DNA from 3 places in the Ligilactobacillus sp. LYQ139 genome. Region 2 is predicted to be linked to each of the others. Evidence: riboswitches for the same ligand, from Rfam matches in the RefSeq annotation. Region 2 holds a riboswitch; each other region holds the start of a gene.
What was found. Region 2 has a riboswitch for lysine ahead of lysA (diaminopimelate decarboxylase). Riboswitches for the same ligand answer to the same signal wherever they lie in the genome.

Region 1 (4,929 bases), on a different contig from region 2:
TTGAAGGCCCCGTTGTAGTTCGGTTAGATAATGGCAAACAATTTGACGTTGGTTACAAAGCAGCAAATTATATTTTTGTCCGGGAGTAATCGTGGACGAAGAAAACGGGTGATGGGCAAGCCGCGTGAATCGCAAGGGAAAGATTCGGCGGTTAGTACTTCTATTTGGCCCGGTTGCCTTGGCACCGAATTAACGAAAATAGTAATGAGGGTGTGACATTCGTCACACCCTCATTTTTTATTATGGTAACTAATCGTTGCTGTTTAGCTCTTCTGCAACGGGAATTTCCGTTGCAGTTCGGTGGCGCTGCCGGTAACCAGCTAGGGAGTAGAAGCTCCAGCCAACGATGCCGAAGAAGACTGGGCCAAAGACCGTCCAGAAGGCGGTATAAAGGTCGTGTTGAAGGAGTGGTTGGATAACCGTAAAGACGATCCCCATGAAAACGGTAGTCCAGCTAATAAACGAAACTGTTGTGGTCAATGCCCGGTTGGTGTAGATCTCAAATGGCCGTTCTAAGTCATGCCGTTTCTTAAAGAACGGGAAGGCCGCAATCAAGAAGAGATACGGCATGGAGGTTGTGACGTTGTTCATATCCTGCAGAACAGTGTAGAATGCCTGCGCGGATTTACCCCCAAAGGAAACCCCGAGGATAATCAGCACAACCATAATGGTTTGGAGCCACATGGCAGTTGCTGGCATTCCGTGTTCATTGAGCTTGGTGAGTTTAGTTGGCCATAACCGTTGCGGGGTTCCAATAATCATTGTCTTTAACGGGGAGTAGATGAGGATGAAGATGGCCCCAAAAATTGAAAAGATTTCTTCAATCCCGATAATCCGGTCGGCCCATAATCCCCATATTTTTGCGGTGGCAACGGATGTGTGGAGAAGAGTGTGCGCAATTGAATATCCAAGGTTACTCATTAATACCAGGGTAATGTTCCCCAGGTCAACGTTGCTGCCACTTAAAACCCGGTGCCAGTTAGCGGTAACCCCCCAAGCAAGGACACCGATGCAGTAGATTACAATCATGCCGATAGCGGCAATGATAATCCCCCGTGGGAAATTTTTGTCTGGGTCCTTTACCTTATCGATGGTGCTGCCCATCGTTTCCATTCCGCCATACGCAAAGACCGCGTAAACAAAGAACGACATTAGTGCGATGGGTGAGTCGAATGCGGGATTCGGGGATCTTACCATACTCTGGGTGGTTAATGGTTGAGCGAGGTGACCATGAACGACTACCAGGTAGATAGCACTGACAATAAGAAAGAAGATGGCTACTCCAATAATAAACGTTCCACAGAAACTGGCGATTTTTTCAATCTTATCAAACCCGCGGGTTGATACGAACGTCGCGAAGACGAGGAGGGTAATTCCGATTAATCCAAGTGTTTGGTTGGACGTTAATCCGAAGAGGTGCCATGACTGGGTAGTATCCCTTCCAAAAATAGCCCCCGAGATTGAAACTGAAATCGTTGAGAAGTTTGTCACCAGCCAGATAACCCATGCTGCGTACCAGATAAAAGTTCCGATGAACGCGGGCTTTTCGCCGACGCTAGCTTGGAGCCACGAGTAGATTCCTCCTTGGCTGTCTTGGAGGGCGGAACCATATTCCGCGAACATAAGTGAACTAGGGATGAAGAAGAATAGTGCCCCTAAAACGTACCAGAGCATTGCACCGTATCCCATTTGGTAGAAGCCGACGGTCGTATTACCAAGCCCATAAATGGCGGCAAAGATCATTAAGACCAGGCTCCACATTGACATTTTGCGTTGACTGTTTTCCATCAGTAACCGCTCCTTAATTAATTGGATTAAATAATTAATAAAGGTTGGCTAACACTACTGGTGAAGAAAACCCCTCCGGGCACCACATGCACCAGGAGGGGTTTATCCGTTCCGTGTGAATAGCGCTCCGCATTACTGCGACAGTCCGTAGCTTATTCAACTACGTCCCAGCACTCAGCTCATCCCAAGAACTGATGCTTCGGCAACCGCTCCTTTCGCTTTTCATCATCGGCGTGGGCAAGCCTCCGAAAAGGTACTCTTATTGGTCGCGACCTCTATTACCTTATTTACCAACTTTATACTACGTTCATTCGTGATCGTCAAGGAAAGGCGAATATTTTTTCAATTATTCTATTAAATGTTGGAATTATGATTTGAAGCTAAAATTGCGTCTCTTCAGGACATGGAGTAAGATTAAGATTAGTTAGTTAATAAAGGATTTGAGGAATTATGACAGAGAAATATGCAGTGATTTTAGCAGCAGGTCAGGGAACCCGAATGAAGTCGAAGTTATATAAGGTCCTCCACCCCGTTTGTGGGAGGGCAATGGTTGATCACGTATTAACTCAACTGGAGCAGGTTGGAATTGACCAGATTGTGACTATTGTTGGTCACGGTGCGGATCAGGTTAAGCGCCTTCTTGGTGAGCGAACCACCTATGCTTTGCAGGCGGAACAGCTTGGAACGGGGCACGCCGTGATGCAAGCGGAGGATGTTTTGGGTCCCAAGGATGGCGTTACCCTCGTAACGTGTGGTGATACCCCATTATTTACCGCGACGACGTTTAAACAGTTGTTTGCTTACCACGAGCAACAAGGAGCGGCAGCCACGGTTTTAACGGCGCATACGGAACAACCGTTTGGCTATGGACGGATTATCCGGAATGCGGATGAAACGGTTGCCAAGATTGTTGAACAGAAGGACGCAACTTCAGAAGAAGCAGCTGTTCAGGAAATTAACACGGGTGTGTATTGCTTTGATAATAAGGAATTATTTGCCGCACTTCACCAGTTATCCAACGATAACGCGCAGGGTGAGTACTACCTCACGGATGTCATTGGTATCTTAAAACAGGCTGGTAAACAGGTCGACGCCTTCCAAATGGACGACTTCACGGAATCAATGGGCGTTAATGATCGGGTGGCGCTGGCAAACGCAACGCGGGTGATGCAGCAGCGAATTAACACCCACCACATGCAAAACGGGGTTACCATGATCGACCCAGCGACCACGTACATTGATGCGGATGTCCAGATTGGGAACGATACTGTAATTGAACCTGGGGTGGTGCTTAAAGGGAAGACAATCATTGGGAGTGATTGTGTGGTTGGCGCGCACTCCGAGATTCGGGATAGTGTCATTGAGAATGGCGTAACGGTAACGGCATCATTCCTTGAAAATGCGGTAATGCATAAGGATAGTAATATTGGACCGTACAGTCACCTCCGGCCAAAGGCAGAGATTGGTGAAGGGGTTCATATCGGAAACTTCTGCGAAATTAAGAACGCGCAGATTGGTCAAAACACCAAGGTGGGGCACCTTACCTATGTTGGGGATGCCACCCTGGGGAAAGAAATTAATATTGGATGTGGGACGGTCTTCGTTAACTACGATGGTGAAAACAAACACCATACGAATGTTGGCGATTATTCGTTCATCGGAAGCGGATCAAACATTATTGCACCGGTTGAAATTGGGGACCATGCATACGTTGCAGCGGGGTCAACGATAACGGATGACGTTGCGCCCCACGCCATGGGGATTGCTCGTGGTCGGCAAGTTAATAAGAAGGGATATTACGATCGTTATCCGGTGGCGGAAGCCGCAAAGAAAAATGCTGAAAAGTACGGTGAAAAGTAGGAATCTGCTTGCTTGAATGACGGTGCATGAATTAGAATTAACCATAGATTTAAACATATGGAGGCTACCATGTCGGGACATAATTCAGACTCAAAGATTAAGCTGTTTGCGTTGAATTCTAATAAGCCGTTAGCACAGAAGATTGCTGACGCCATGGGGATTCCGCTGGGGAAGACGTCGGTTGACCGGTTTAGTGACGGAGAAATTCGGATTAACATTGAGGAAAGTGTCCGGGGGGACGAGATTTTTATCGTCCAGTCAACGTCGGCGCCGGTGAACGATAACCTGATGGAACTGTTGATCATGATTGATGCTTTGCGGCGGGCTAGTGCGGCAACGATTAATGTTGTAATTCCGTATTATGGTTATGCCCGGCAGGATCGGAAAGTGCGCTCCCGGGAGCCAATTACCGCTAAGTTGGTGGCTGATATGATTGAAAAGGCAGGGGCTAACCGGGTGATTGCGCTTGACCTCCACGCTGCTCAAATTCAGGGCTTCTTTGATATACCGGTTGACCACCTGATGGGGGCGCCGCTGTTAGCAGATTACTTTTTAACTAATAATTTAGATAAAGATGCAGTGGTTGTTTCTCCTGATCATGGGGGTGTTTCCCGAGCCCGGAAACTTGCTGAATTTCTCAAAGCGCCAATTGCAATTATTGATAAACGGCGGCCGCGGGCAAACGTAGCAGAAGTGATGAACATCATTGGTTCCGTTAAGGGCAAGCGGTGCATTTTAATCGATGATATGATTGATACGGCGGGGACTATTACGCTTGCGTCCCAAGCATTAATGGATGCAGGTGCCACCGATGTGTATGCCTGCGCAACACATCCGGTCTTATCCGGGCCGGCAATTGAACGGATTGAGAATTCACCGATTAAGCAGTTGGTTGTGACTGATTCCATTCAACTGCCAGAAGAAAAGCAGATTGATAAGTTAATCCAGGTTTCGGTTGGCCCACTTATTGGGGATGCCATCAGCCGGATCCATGAAAATGAATCAGTTAGCCCGTTGTTTAACACCCGGTTTGAGAGTGCTAAGCATTAATGAATCACCGGAGGTGCCAGTAAGCACCTCCTTTTTTGGAGGGATGAGGTGAAAACACCGGTAACAATTAGTCGGGTTCGTCCCCAGGATGCAAGGGTTTTGTACCACTTAATTAAGCAAAGTCGGGTCCAGTTGGAACGGTGGCTCCCTGCATTACGGGCAGTTACCACGCTCGCTGCGGCCCAGCAATTCGTTAGCCAGTACGTTGACGCTTGGCGCCAGAGAAGTGGT
Region 2 (4,929 bases):
CTCCGGCTAAAACGCTCCCCGCGCCAATATGACAATGCCGGCCGACTTGCGCTCGGCCCCCTAGGACTACGCCCATATCGATCATCGATTCTTCCCCGATTACAGCGCCGATGTTAATGATGGCTCCCATCATAATGACTGCCCGGTTTCCAATTTTAACCTGGTCCCGGATAATTGCTCCGGGTTCAATCCGAGCATCCGTGTCAATGTAGTCTAGCAGCGGAACGGCGCTATTTCGAGCAAGTACTTCGACGTGGGTTGTTTCAATTACTGTGGCATGCGCCGTAATAAAGGGCTTAATCTTTCCCCAATCACCAATCAAAATTGCCATGGTTGGTGTATGAAAACTGGTGATTTCTGCTGGGAACGTAACAGTCGTAAATTTTCCTTGAAGGTAAACCCGAACGGGCGTTGTTTTAGGGGCGTTTCCAATGTAGTCAATTATTTCTTGGGTATTCATTTGCTTCATTTTTAATTACTCCCTTCATACGGCAAATCATTAATTACTAGTTGTGAATAGCTTTCACGTCGAATTACGAGTTGCGAATGTCCGCGCTGTGCAAAAACGACTGCCGGCCGGCAATTTCGGTTGTAATTAGATGCCATCGAATAACCATATGCGCCGGTTACCGGTATCGCCACAATGTCTCCTGCGGATAACGGTGCAATTCGTAAATCATCCACTAAAACATCTCCCGATTCGCAGTACTTTCCAACTAACCGAATCCGGTTAATTGCGGGGGCGGTTGGACATGCAGCATTTAATGCAGTGTAGTGGGCATCGTATAGGGCTGGTCGAATGTTATCGCCCATCCCTCCGTCGACGGCGACGTACGGTAATCTCCCGGGGAGGTGTTTTTCACTCCCTACGGTATATAGCGTAGTTCCGGCGGGACCAACGATGGCCCGCCCGGGTTCGACCCACAAGGCTGGCAGTGGCAAATGGGCTTGCTTAAAAGATTGTTTGACAGTGGTGGTAATTGTTTGAAGAATCGTCTTCACGGGAACCGGGTGCTCATCATTTGTATACTGAATGCCAAATCCCCCGCCAATATCAAGTACGGCGGGGATTACCGCAAAGTTACGGGCCCACTGTGCAATAAGGGTGCATAATCGGTTAATTTCCGTAATGAAGCCATCCGGTACAAAGATTTGTGAACCGATGTGAGCATGAACCCCAATGAAGTTCATGCGGGGACAAGCTAAAATCCACTGCAATGCGGTAGTTGCCTGCCCTGAAGCGAGATCGAACCCAAACTTACTGTCAGTTTGGCCGGTCGTAATGTATCGATGAGTGTGTGCCTGTACCCCAGGAGTCACCCGAAGCATCACGTTGACCGTAGCGTTCTGGTTAGTCAAAACTTGCTTTAGTAAGTTAATTTCGTGGAAATTATCAATAACAATTGTCCCGACATGCTTGGTAATTGCAAATTCTAGCTCTGCTTTTGTTTTATTATTTCCGTGAAAACAAATTCGCTCCGGTGGGAAGTGAGCTTGAAGCGCAGTATAGAGTTCTCCCCCTGATACCACATCAACATGACACCCTAAACGGGCCATTAACTGGTAGATTGCGATACACGAGAATGCCTTACTTGCGTAACAAACGGCAGATGTGAGCCCCGAAGCGGCAAGTGTTTGTGTGAATTGAGAAACAGCCGCCTCAAGCTGGTCAACGTCGTATACGATTAGTGGCGTTCCGTATTTACGGGCAAGTGTCAGGGCATCACATCCCCCGAGCATTAAGTGACCAGTTGGCGTTGTTGCGAATTGGTGTGAAAATGACATTTTAATTCCCCCATACGTTTTGAGTACAGGGCGCTAAAAAAATCCCCCGTGTGCGCGCCACACAGGGGAATCTACGTAATCATTAATTAAAATTAGTGTAGAAATCCGGTGTCGATAGCGCCCCGCAAGCCTTTATTTTCTTGCGACAGTCTGAAGTCTCTTAAACTTCAACCCAGCAAACCAGAAATAAAATTCCCTTTCCAGCGCTTCGGCGACCGCTCCTTTCACTTGGGATCATCGTTCGGGAATAAACTAACCCAAGGTACTGATATTGGCCGCGCCTCTTCGACTTGCTTTTAATCTACACTGCTATTTACTAAATGTCAATCGCTAATTGAATTTTAATTTTCATTATTTTTTTCTTCCTTAGATGGCACCACTATTTGTTATTTTTGTTTTACTTTAGGTGTTGACAGCACCAAATGCGTTATTAAAATAATACGTAATCTTTCACAGAATTCTTATTTGGAGGGGAAATTACATGAAAGTCGTTAAGTTTGGGGGAAGTTCGCTCGCAGATGGGCCACACGTTAAGCAGGCAATCGCAATTATTAGGGAAGACCCGAAACGCCGAATAATGGTGGTATCTGCTCCCGGGAAACGTTCAGCCGATGATGTTAAGGTGACGGATTTGTTAATTGCGTACGCAACCGCCGTTCTTCACCGTGATGATTACGCTGCAATTCGGGAAGAAATTATTCACCGGTACTTCGAAATTGCTGCGTACTTTAATTTACCGCAAAGTGACTTACAGTTTATTCCACAAACGATTGTTTCCCTAGCGGAAACTTCCTTCCCGAACGCAGACTATTTAATGGCCGCGTTTAAGGCTACTGGGGAACGGCTAACCGCCTTTCTGATCGCCGCCCTCCTCAATCATCAGAAGATTCCTGCTCGTTTCATTGATCCCAAAGAAGCCGGAATTGTTGTAAGTGATCAACATGGCCCCAATAATGCAACGGTTCTCCCCGAAACCTATGATCACCTGGTGCGGCTCCAAGCTTTCCAGGAAGTTTTGGTGGTTCCGGGATTTTACGGTTATACTTCTACCGGAGAGATTGCCACATTTTCTCGCGGGGGGTCAGACATTACTGGCGCTATTATTGCGCGGGGAATGGCAGCCGAATGCTACGAAAACTTTACGGACGTAGATGCGATTTACGCGGCTAATCCAGCAATTATTCTCAACCCGCGCCCCATCAAAGAAATGACGTATCGGGAAATGCGCGAACTGGCATACGCTGGTTTTTCCGTGTTTCACGATGAAGCCCTTATTCCAGCAATTGCGGGGAAAATCCCAGTCATCGTAAAGAATACTAACGCCCCCTATCACCCAGGGACCCGTATTATTCCCGCCAATGATTTCACCCCCCAAACAACGATCACGGGGGTTGCTTGTGCGCGGGATTTTAGTGCCCTATATCTGCACAAGTACCTGTTAAATAAGGAAGTTGGCGTAACTCTTAAAATTTTAAAAATCCTATCAGCGCATGGTATTTCGTATGAACACATGCCGTCTGGAATTGACGATTTAACCATTATCATGCGTTCCGCTCAGTTAACACCTGTTCGCCGGCGGCAAATCGCCCTTGATATTCAAGCGGCAATCCAACCAGATAGCCTTGAGTGGATTGATGATTACGCAATTATCATGGTTGTTGGGGAAGGGATGCACGATCGGATTGGAACAACTAACGGGGTGACTGCGGCCCTTGCGCAAGCAAACGTTGCTATCCACATGATTAACCAGGGAGCATCGCGGATTTCTATCATGGTGGGCGTTCGGGCAAACGATGCTAACCGCGGGATTGCTGCAATTTATAATTATTTTGAAAAAGAAGGTGCTTAAAGTGAAAATCTTTCGTGTACATGGTTCAGAGAACCGGTTTGCTCTTGTTCCGCCACCGCTGTCTACTCAGTTACCCGTGATAGAGAGCCGATTTCCGGATTTTTTACGTCAAAGGATTCCCGTACTTCGGGATATTGACGGTGTATTATTAGTTCAACCATCAACGCAATCAGACTGTCAGGGACGCATGGTCATCATTAACAGTGATGGAACCCATGCCAAAATGTGTGGTAATGGATTGCGAACGGTTGCAAGGTATTTGGCCCACAAAGCGCCTACGTTGTCATTTAAGGTTGCAACTGACGAGGCGGCGCTTGCCGTCCAGGTTCATCAGGACCTTGCTCCTGGGGTGCCAGCAATTGGTGTTGAAATTTCACCCGTTTTGTTTCAACCAGCGGCGTTACCTATGACTAATTTAGGAAATGATCCAGTGGTGAATGCCGTTATTCCTGCCTTTGATCCCCACTTACGCTTTACGGCAGTTGCAGTGCCTAATCCGCACTTAATTAGCTTTGTTCCATCGGTTCAAGCGGCACAAGCAACCCTGAAGCGATTAGGAACAACCCTGAATGCTCCTAACCGTTACTTCCCAGATGGCGTGAATATTAGTTTTGCTGAAATCCGAGGTAAACGCACGTTATTTGTACAAACCTACGAACGAGGAGTTGGCTTTACGAACGCCTGTGGTACGGGAATGGCAGCAGTCAGTCTTAGCTACGTTACTGCTTACCATCCGGAGTTAGTTGAACAACCACTCACTGTCTTAAATCCCGGGGGAATGGTTCGAACAATCGTTCATCGTAAAAAGGATGGGCGAAAGTGGATTGAGCTAATTGGGAACGCCACGATCACCCATGAAATTGAGGTAACGGCTGCGTTTGCGCCCCTGTCAGTTTCACAAACTAATGAAGAACAGGCTTATCAACAATGGATTCGCGACCAACTGCTACCTAAGTAAACCCTACTTTTAAACCAAGTAAAAACATAGAAAAACACCCGAGGTTTGTGGTAAACCACTCCGCGGGTGTTTTTTATTATTCCTGGCACCATACCACTATAAGTAGAATAGCCTGTGGATTGTCCTGCTTTACTTGACGAATCAGCTATTTATTTTAGTTAATTTTCGTCTAGCAAAAATTTGTATTTTTTAACGCATAAAACACGGAAACCGTAACTTTTAATCCCTATTTTTTTTGCATTATTCATTAATTATGTTCTGCTTGTGACCGAATTTCCTGAACGAAATCCCGGCGAATAAAGTATGAAATTGCAAAAGCGATTAGATCAATGATGAT
Region 3 (4,929 bases), on a different contig from region 2:
TCTTAGGATTCAGCACGCACACAATCATCGTGTCGGTCCGTCCCTTGAAGTTTCGGCCAAGCGCTCCGGTATCTGTTCCCATTAGTAAGACAGAAATCGGTTTCCCTTCTTTTAGCATCTTGGAAACATTGCGTTCCTTTTGCATTCCGGTGGCCTGAAACATCAGGTTAGATTCCTGGTGAGCGTACTCAAACCGGTTATAAAAGAAGAAACACCCGTAAGCAAGCGCAATTACAGTCACAAGGAGCCCCCAGAAGAACCACCGTTGCCGCTTTTCCTGGCGATTGTTGGTTGTTGTTGGCCGGGAAAAGGTCCGTCGGCGTTCCCGCCGGCTGTGGCGGGAAGGGGAGGCGTTCCCGACGTATCCTTTTTCCTCTTCTTCGGGGGTTAGGGAGTACGGTTCCCGGGAGTTATCTTCATAGTGGCCGTGTTGCCCATCGTCTTCAAATGGATAACCAATCCGCCGGCGTTGTTGCTGGTGGGGATTGAATTCAGAATCATTATGTTGTGTTCGCCGTGAGGCCATTAAAACTTCCTCCAATTCATCGGGGGTTGATAGCGGTAATCGCTATTAAACGTGATAAACAAAGCGGAGGCCGTGCATAGCGCACTCTCCGTTCTAGTTGCGGGAATTAGAATGGATTCCCTAATTACAAAGTTACGGGTAAAGATTACCTACTGTGTCCCATGATAAAACTGAAAATGAGGATAAGCAACACAATCGTTGTTAAGACAACGTAAAGTATGTCCTTTTCCTTAACGAAGGAGTAGATAGAAACAACCACCCGTAAAACTGGCGTTAACAGCAAAAGGAACAATCCCCCCATCATGATAGCCGCCGGTTTTAGTGTGCAAATCCCGGTTACAATTCCTGTGAGGGTTGTGGGGAAGAAGTTTTTCGTTGCATAGCCGCCGCCATGACGAATAAACAGCAGAAGTAATCCGATTAACATAACAACGGCTGCAAAAATTACTCCGATCCGCATGATATGACCGATTAGCAGTGCAACATCTTGTTCCTTATCAACACCCGTTTGGTTGTGCGTGAGTTTATTTTGTTGGTTTTTTTCGTTCATTTCATCATCACCCAATGTTAATTCCAAATGCTTTCAGGGCCATCTGTAATCCAAGGTACAAGAAAACCGGGACAAAGATCATGCGTAGGATCCGCGTTGGCAGTTTTTGCATAATCCGGCTACCAAGTAGGGAGCCGACAAGAATTCCTAGAGCCAAAGGAACGGCGATTTCTGGCCGGATGGCGCCGCTAAAGAAATAAACCGTTGCTGATGCGGCGGCCGTAACCCCCATCATTAGGTTACTCGTTGCACTTGATGGCTTTAGGGGCATCTTCATGGCGTTATCAAGTGCCATGACCTTGAATGCTCCTGAACCAATTCCCAGCATTCCAGAAGCAAGCCCAGCCCCAAACATAATGGCTAACCCGCCGGGAATATTTTGAACATCGTAATGCACTTCCTCGTGGGTGTTCTTATCGTAGTAAGAACTGTTGAGCTTGAAACGGACAGCCCATTTATCAGGTTTTGCCCGGTGAAGCACTTCCTCACCAGCCATTAATTTCCGCACCATGTTAAGTGATGCGAAGAGTAAGAGGCATCCAAACAGAAAATATAGAATCTTACCGTTCATTGACCCGGTTAAGAGGGCCCCAATGACGGCCCCGCTGGCTGTGGCCACTTCTAAGAACATGGCAACCCGAAGGTTGATTAAGTCGTCTTTTAAAAAAGCGATGGTTGAACCAGAGCTGGTGGCAATCACCGCGATGATGCTTGCTCCGATAGCGTACTTAATGTTGAGCCCGAATAGGAGGGTGACGATTGGAGTGACAATCATCCCGCCCCCAATTCCAAGAATTGCGCCGAGCGTTCCGGCAAGGAACCCCACAAAAAGCATGATCGCTGCTGTTGTAATCATACGTAACGCTCCTTTTTATAAAATCACCTTCATTATACTCTTTTCAAAAAGACCGGCTGATTAAGTTTTGGTTCTGCTGCGGGTTAGTGCATAAAGTATGGTATATTGAAGGCAAACTGAAATATGACTAAGAACGGGTGAGGAGTTAATGTATACGTGTGAACGCTGTGGCCACCAGTTAGAAGGAAACCAAGACAAGTGTGCCTTTTGCGGTGCCCGGCAACAACGGGATAATGCTACGGGTGAAAAGAAAAAATGTAAGAAGTGTCACCGTGATATTCCGGTAAACGCTAATTTTTGTCCGTACTGTGGGGCGGATCAAGCATACCTCGATCCGAATGAACTCCACCAGGAAGAAGAGGAGGATCTCCAGGGAAAGACCGTGCAGGGTGACAGGCCAATTCGGGTGACAACAATCAATAGTGAGGAGGACCTTCAGCGGTTCTTGATGGAAATGCAGCAGCAAATGCAACGAGAACAGCAGCGGGTGCCACACCTTCCCCGAAATGAGTCAGCTGAACCGGGGATTATTCCTTCAACGAAGTTAATGATGCGGGATACGTTTGTTTTAGGAAAACGGATGGGCCGGGCAGATTTTTGGTGGGGAACGCTTGGATTGGTTTTATTGCTGGCCTGTTATACGGTGGTTGTTGGGCTAGGGGTTCAGCTGTTAGTTGAACTCGGAATTAGTAAAACACTTGCTCTTCGGGTTGGCTTTACCCTTGGAATGGCTGGAACAACGGCAGCTGTGATTTGTAACTTAACGGCTCAGGTTCGGCGGTTTCATGACGCTGAATTACCCGCGTTTTTCTTTCTTTTTATTATCCTGTTAGGGGATATTCCGCTGCTTTTATTGTGCATAAAGGGACAGGTAATTACTAATGATCGGTATACTTTTCAGGCTCCCCGGGAACGGATGATAGCGTTTGAACAGCACTTCCAGCAGCACCAGCAAGAAGCCAAACAAGAAGAGGAACAAGATGAAGCGGAGAACCGGGTGCGGAATGCGGGGAAACAGCATGATGAGCACCATGACGATCAAGATGAGTGAGTTAGGGATTGTATTTAAGCGCTAAGTTTGGTATTGTAACACTATCGAACAGAGGTTGCGGTAATCAGTAGTAACTTAGTTGAGGCAGGGGATTGCCATTGAAGCTAGGTGAAAGGGTGCACCGCCGAAGCCTTACCTGGATCCTCCCGGGTGAAGCTGGGCGTCTGGTTAAGAGCTGGACGACTGTCGCGGGTGACCGCGGAGCGCTATCGATATCCATGAATCAGAGATAACTGTGAAGTGAGTGGGGCGTAGTTCGAGGCTACGCCCTTTTTGGTGTTGATTAGTGTTTGCCTCAATAATATTACTGAGGAGGACGAACCCATGAAAAAGGATTCGCACGAATATTCACTAAAACGGGACTTAAAGACCCGGCATCTTTCGATGATTGCCCTCGGAGGAAGTATCGGGACGGGGCTGTTTGTCGCTTCGGGTTCCGCAATCTCTACGGCCGGCCCTGGAGGCGGGTTGATTGCCTACGTCGCAATTGGGGTGATGGTGTACTTCTTGATGACGTCACTGGGAGAAATGGCGACATACATGCCGGTGTCGGGATCATTTGCTACGTACACAAAGCGGTTTGTTGACCCGGCATTAGGCTTTGCGATGGGGTGGAATTACTGGTTTAACTGGGCAATCACTATTGCGGTTGATGTCTCAACGGCGGCATTGGTGCTGCAGTTCTGGTTCCCCCACGTTCCTAATTGGATTTTTAGTCTGGGCGCATTAAGCTTAGTCTTCTTGATTAACTTTCTCTCCGTTAGGTCGTACGGAGAGACAGAATACTGGTTATCCCTGGTAAAGATTGTTACCGTTATTGTTTTCTTGTTGGTTGGTTTTCTTACCATCTTAGGCATTATGGGAGGGGGCCATGCGGTTGGCCTTCGTAACTTCACATACAAGCAGGCCCCGTTTGTGGGCGGATTGCCGGCAATTCTCAACGTCTTTGTTGTTGCTGGATTCTCATTCCAGGGGACGGAACTTGTTGGGGTTACGGCTGGCGAATCAGCCACACCTGAAAAAAGTGTGCCGACAGCAATCAAGCAGGTTTTCTGGCGGATTCTGTTATTTTACATCCTGTCAATCTTCGTAATTGCTTGCATTATTCCGTATACCAGTCCGGATTTACTAGGTTCTTCGGCTAAGGATATTGCCATTAGCCCGTTCACGCTGGTCTTTAAACGGGTCGGGTTAGCCTCGGCGGCCTCCGTGATGAATGCGGTCATTCTTACGGCGGTTCTGTCATCGGCTAATTCGGGGATGTACGCATCAACCCGGATGTTAATGTCGCTGGGGCAAACCGGTGATGCTCCGCGGATTTTTGGCAAAGTGAACCAACGGGGAATTCCGCTTCCAGCGTTACTGGTAACAACATTGGTTGGGTTGGCCACGTTCTTGACGAGTATTTTTGGGCAAAAGGTTTATATTTTCTTAGTGGCTGCGAGCGGGTTAACCGGGTTTATTGCGTGGGTTGGAATTGCAATTTCGCATTATCGGTTCCGGCGGGCGTACGTTGCTCAGGGGAAGGACTTAAACGCTCTGAAGTACAAGGCAAAATGGTTCCCGTTTGGGCCGGTTATGGCGTTTGTAATGTGTATTTTAGTGATTGTGGGGCAAAATACTAAGGCGTTTACCCACCTTGACTGGTATCAAATTTTGATTACGTACATGTCGATTCCGTTGTTCTTCGGACTGTTTTTCTACTACAAATTCAAGCATCATACGAAGTTAATTCCGCTCAAGGAAGTTGACCTGACGACGACCCGGGTAACGGAGAAGAAACAGGTTGACAAGTAGGCGGAGCGGATTATACTGAAACCAAAGCTAAAGTGTTAAACATCATAATTCGCCATAAGTAGGTTTTCAGAGACGGGGAATGGTGAGAGCTCCGAACCGAAACTCCAGCGGGTTAAGTATGGGCGGGTAATGCCGCACGGGAGACCGTT

Region 1: another riboswitch for lysine. It lies ahead of yjeM (glutamate/gamma-aminobutyrate family transporter YjeM); the one in region 2 lies ahead of lysA (diaminopimelate decarboxylase).
Region 3: another riboswitch for lysine. It lies ahead of ACI3E1_RS04445 (amino acid permease); the one in region 2 lies ahead of lysA (diaminopimelate decarboxylase).

What each region holds. Positions count from the first base shown of each region.
Region 1 is NZ_JBJFZW010000005.1:43,845-48,773, reverse strand. It holds gene ACI3E1_RS05465 (metal-dependent transcriptional regulator) at 1-89, shown strand, start outside; gene yjeM (glutamate/gamma-aminobutyrate family transporter YjeM) at 250-1,788, opposite strand; lysine riboswitch at 1,901-2,074, opposite strand; gene glmU (bifunctional UDP-N-acetylglucosamine diphosphorylase/glucosamine-1-phosphate N-acetyltransferase GlmU) at 2,239-3,648, shown strand; gene ACI3E1_RS05450 (ribose-phosphate diphosphokinase) at 3,718-4,698, shown strand; gene ACI3E1_RS05445 (GNAT family N-acetyltransferase) at 4,747-4,929, shown strand, end outside.
Region 2 is NZ_JBJFZW010000001.1:60,175-65,103, reverse strand. It holds gene dapD (2,3,4,5-tetrahydropyridine-2,6-dicarboxylate N-acetyltransferase) at 1-469, opposite strand, end outside; gene lysA (diaminopimelate decarboxylase) at 472-1,785, opposite strand; lysine riboswitch at 1,892-2,079, opposite strand; gene ACI3E1_RS00290 (aspartate kinase) at 2,267-3,634, shown strand; gene dapF (diaminopimelate epimerase) at 3,579-4,592, shown strand; gene ACI3E1_RS00280 (OFA family MFS transporter) at 4,840-4,929, opposite strand, start outside.
Region 3 is NZ_JBJFZW010000004.1:2,552-7,480, reverse strand. It holds gene ACI3E1_RS04465 (LCP family protein) at 1-526, opposite strand, end outside; gene ACI3E1_RS04460 (DUF1634 domain-containing protein) at 672-986, opposite strand; gene ACI3E1_RS04455 (sulfite exporter TauE/SafE family protein) at 1,084-1,932, opposite strand; gene ACI3E1_RS04450 (zinc-ribbon domain-containing protein) at 2,081-2,983, shown strand; lysine riboswitch at 3,025-3,200, shown strand; gene ACI3E1_RS04445 (amino acid permease) at 3,308-4,780, shown strand.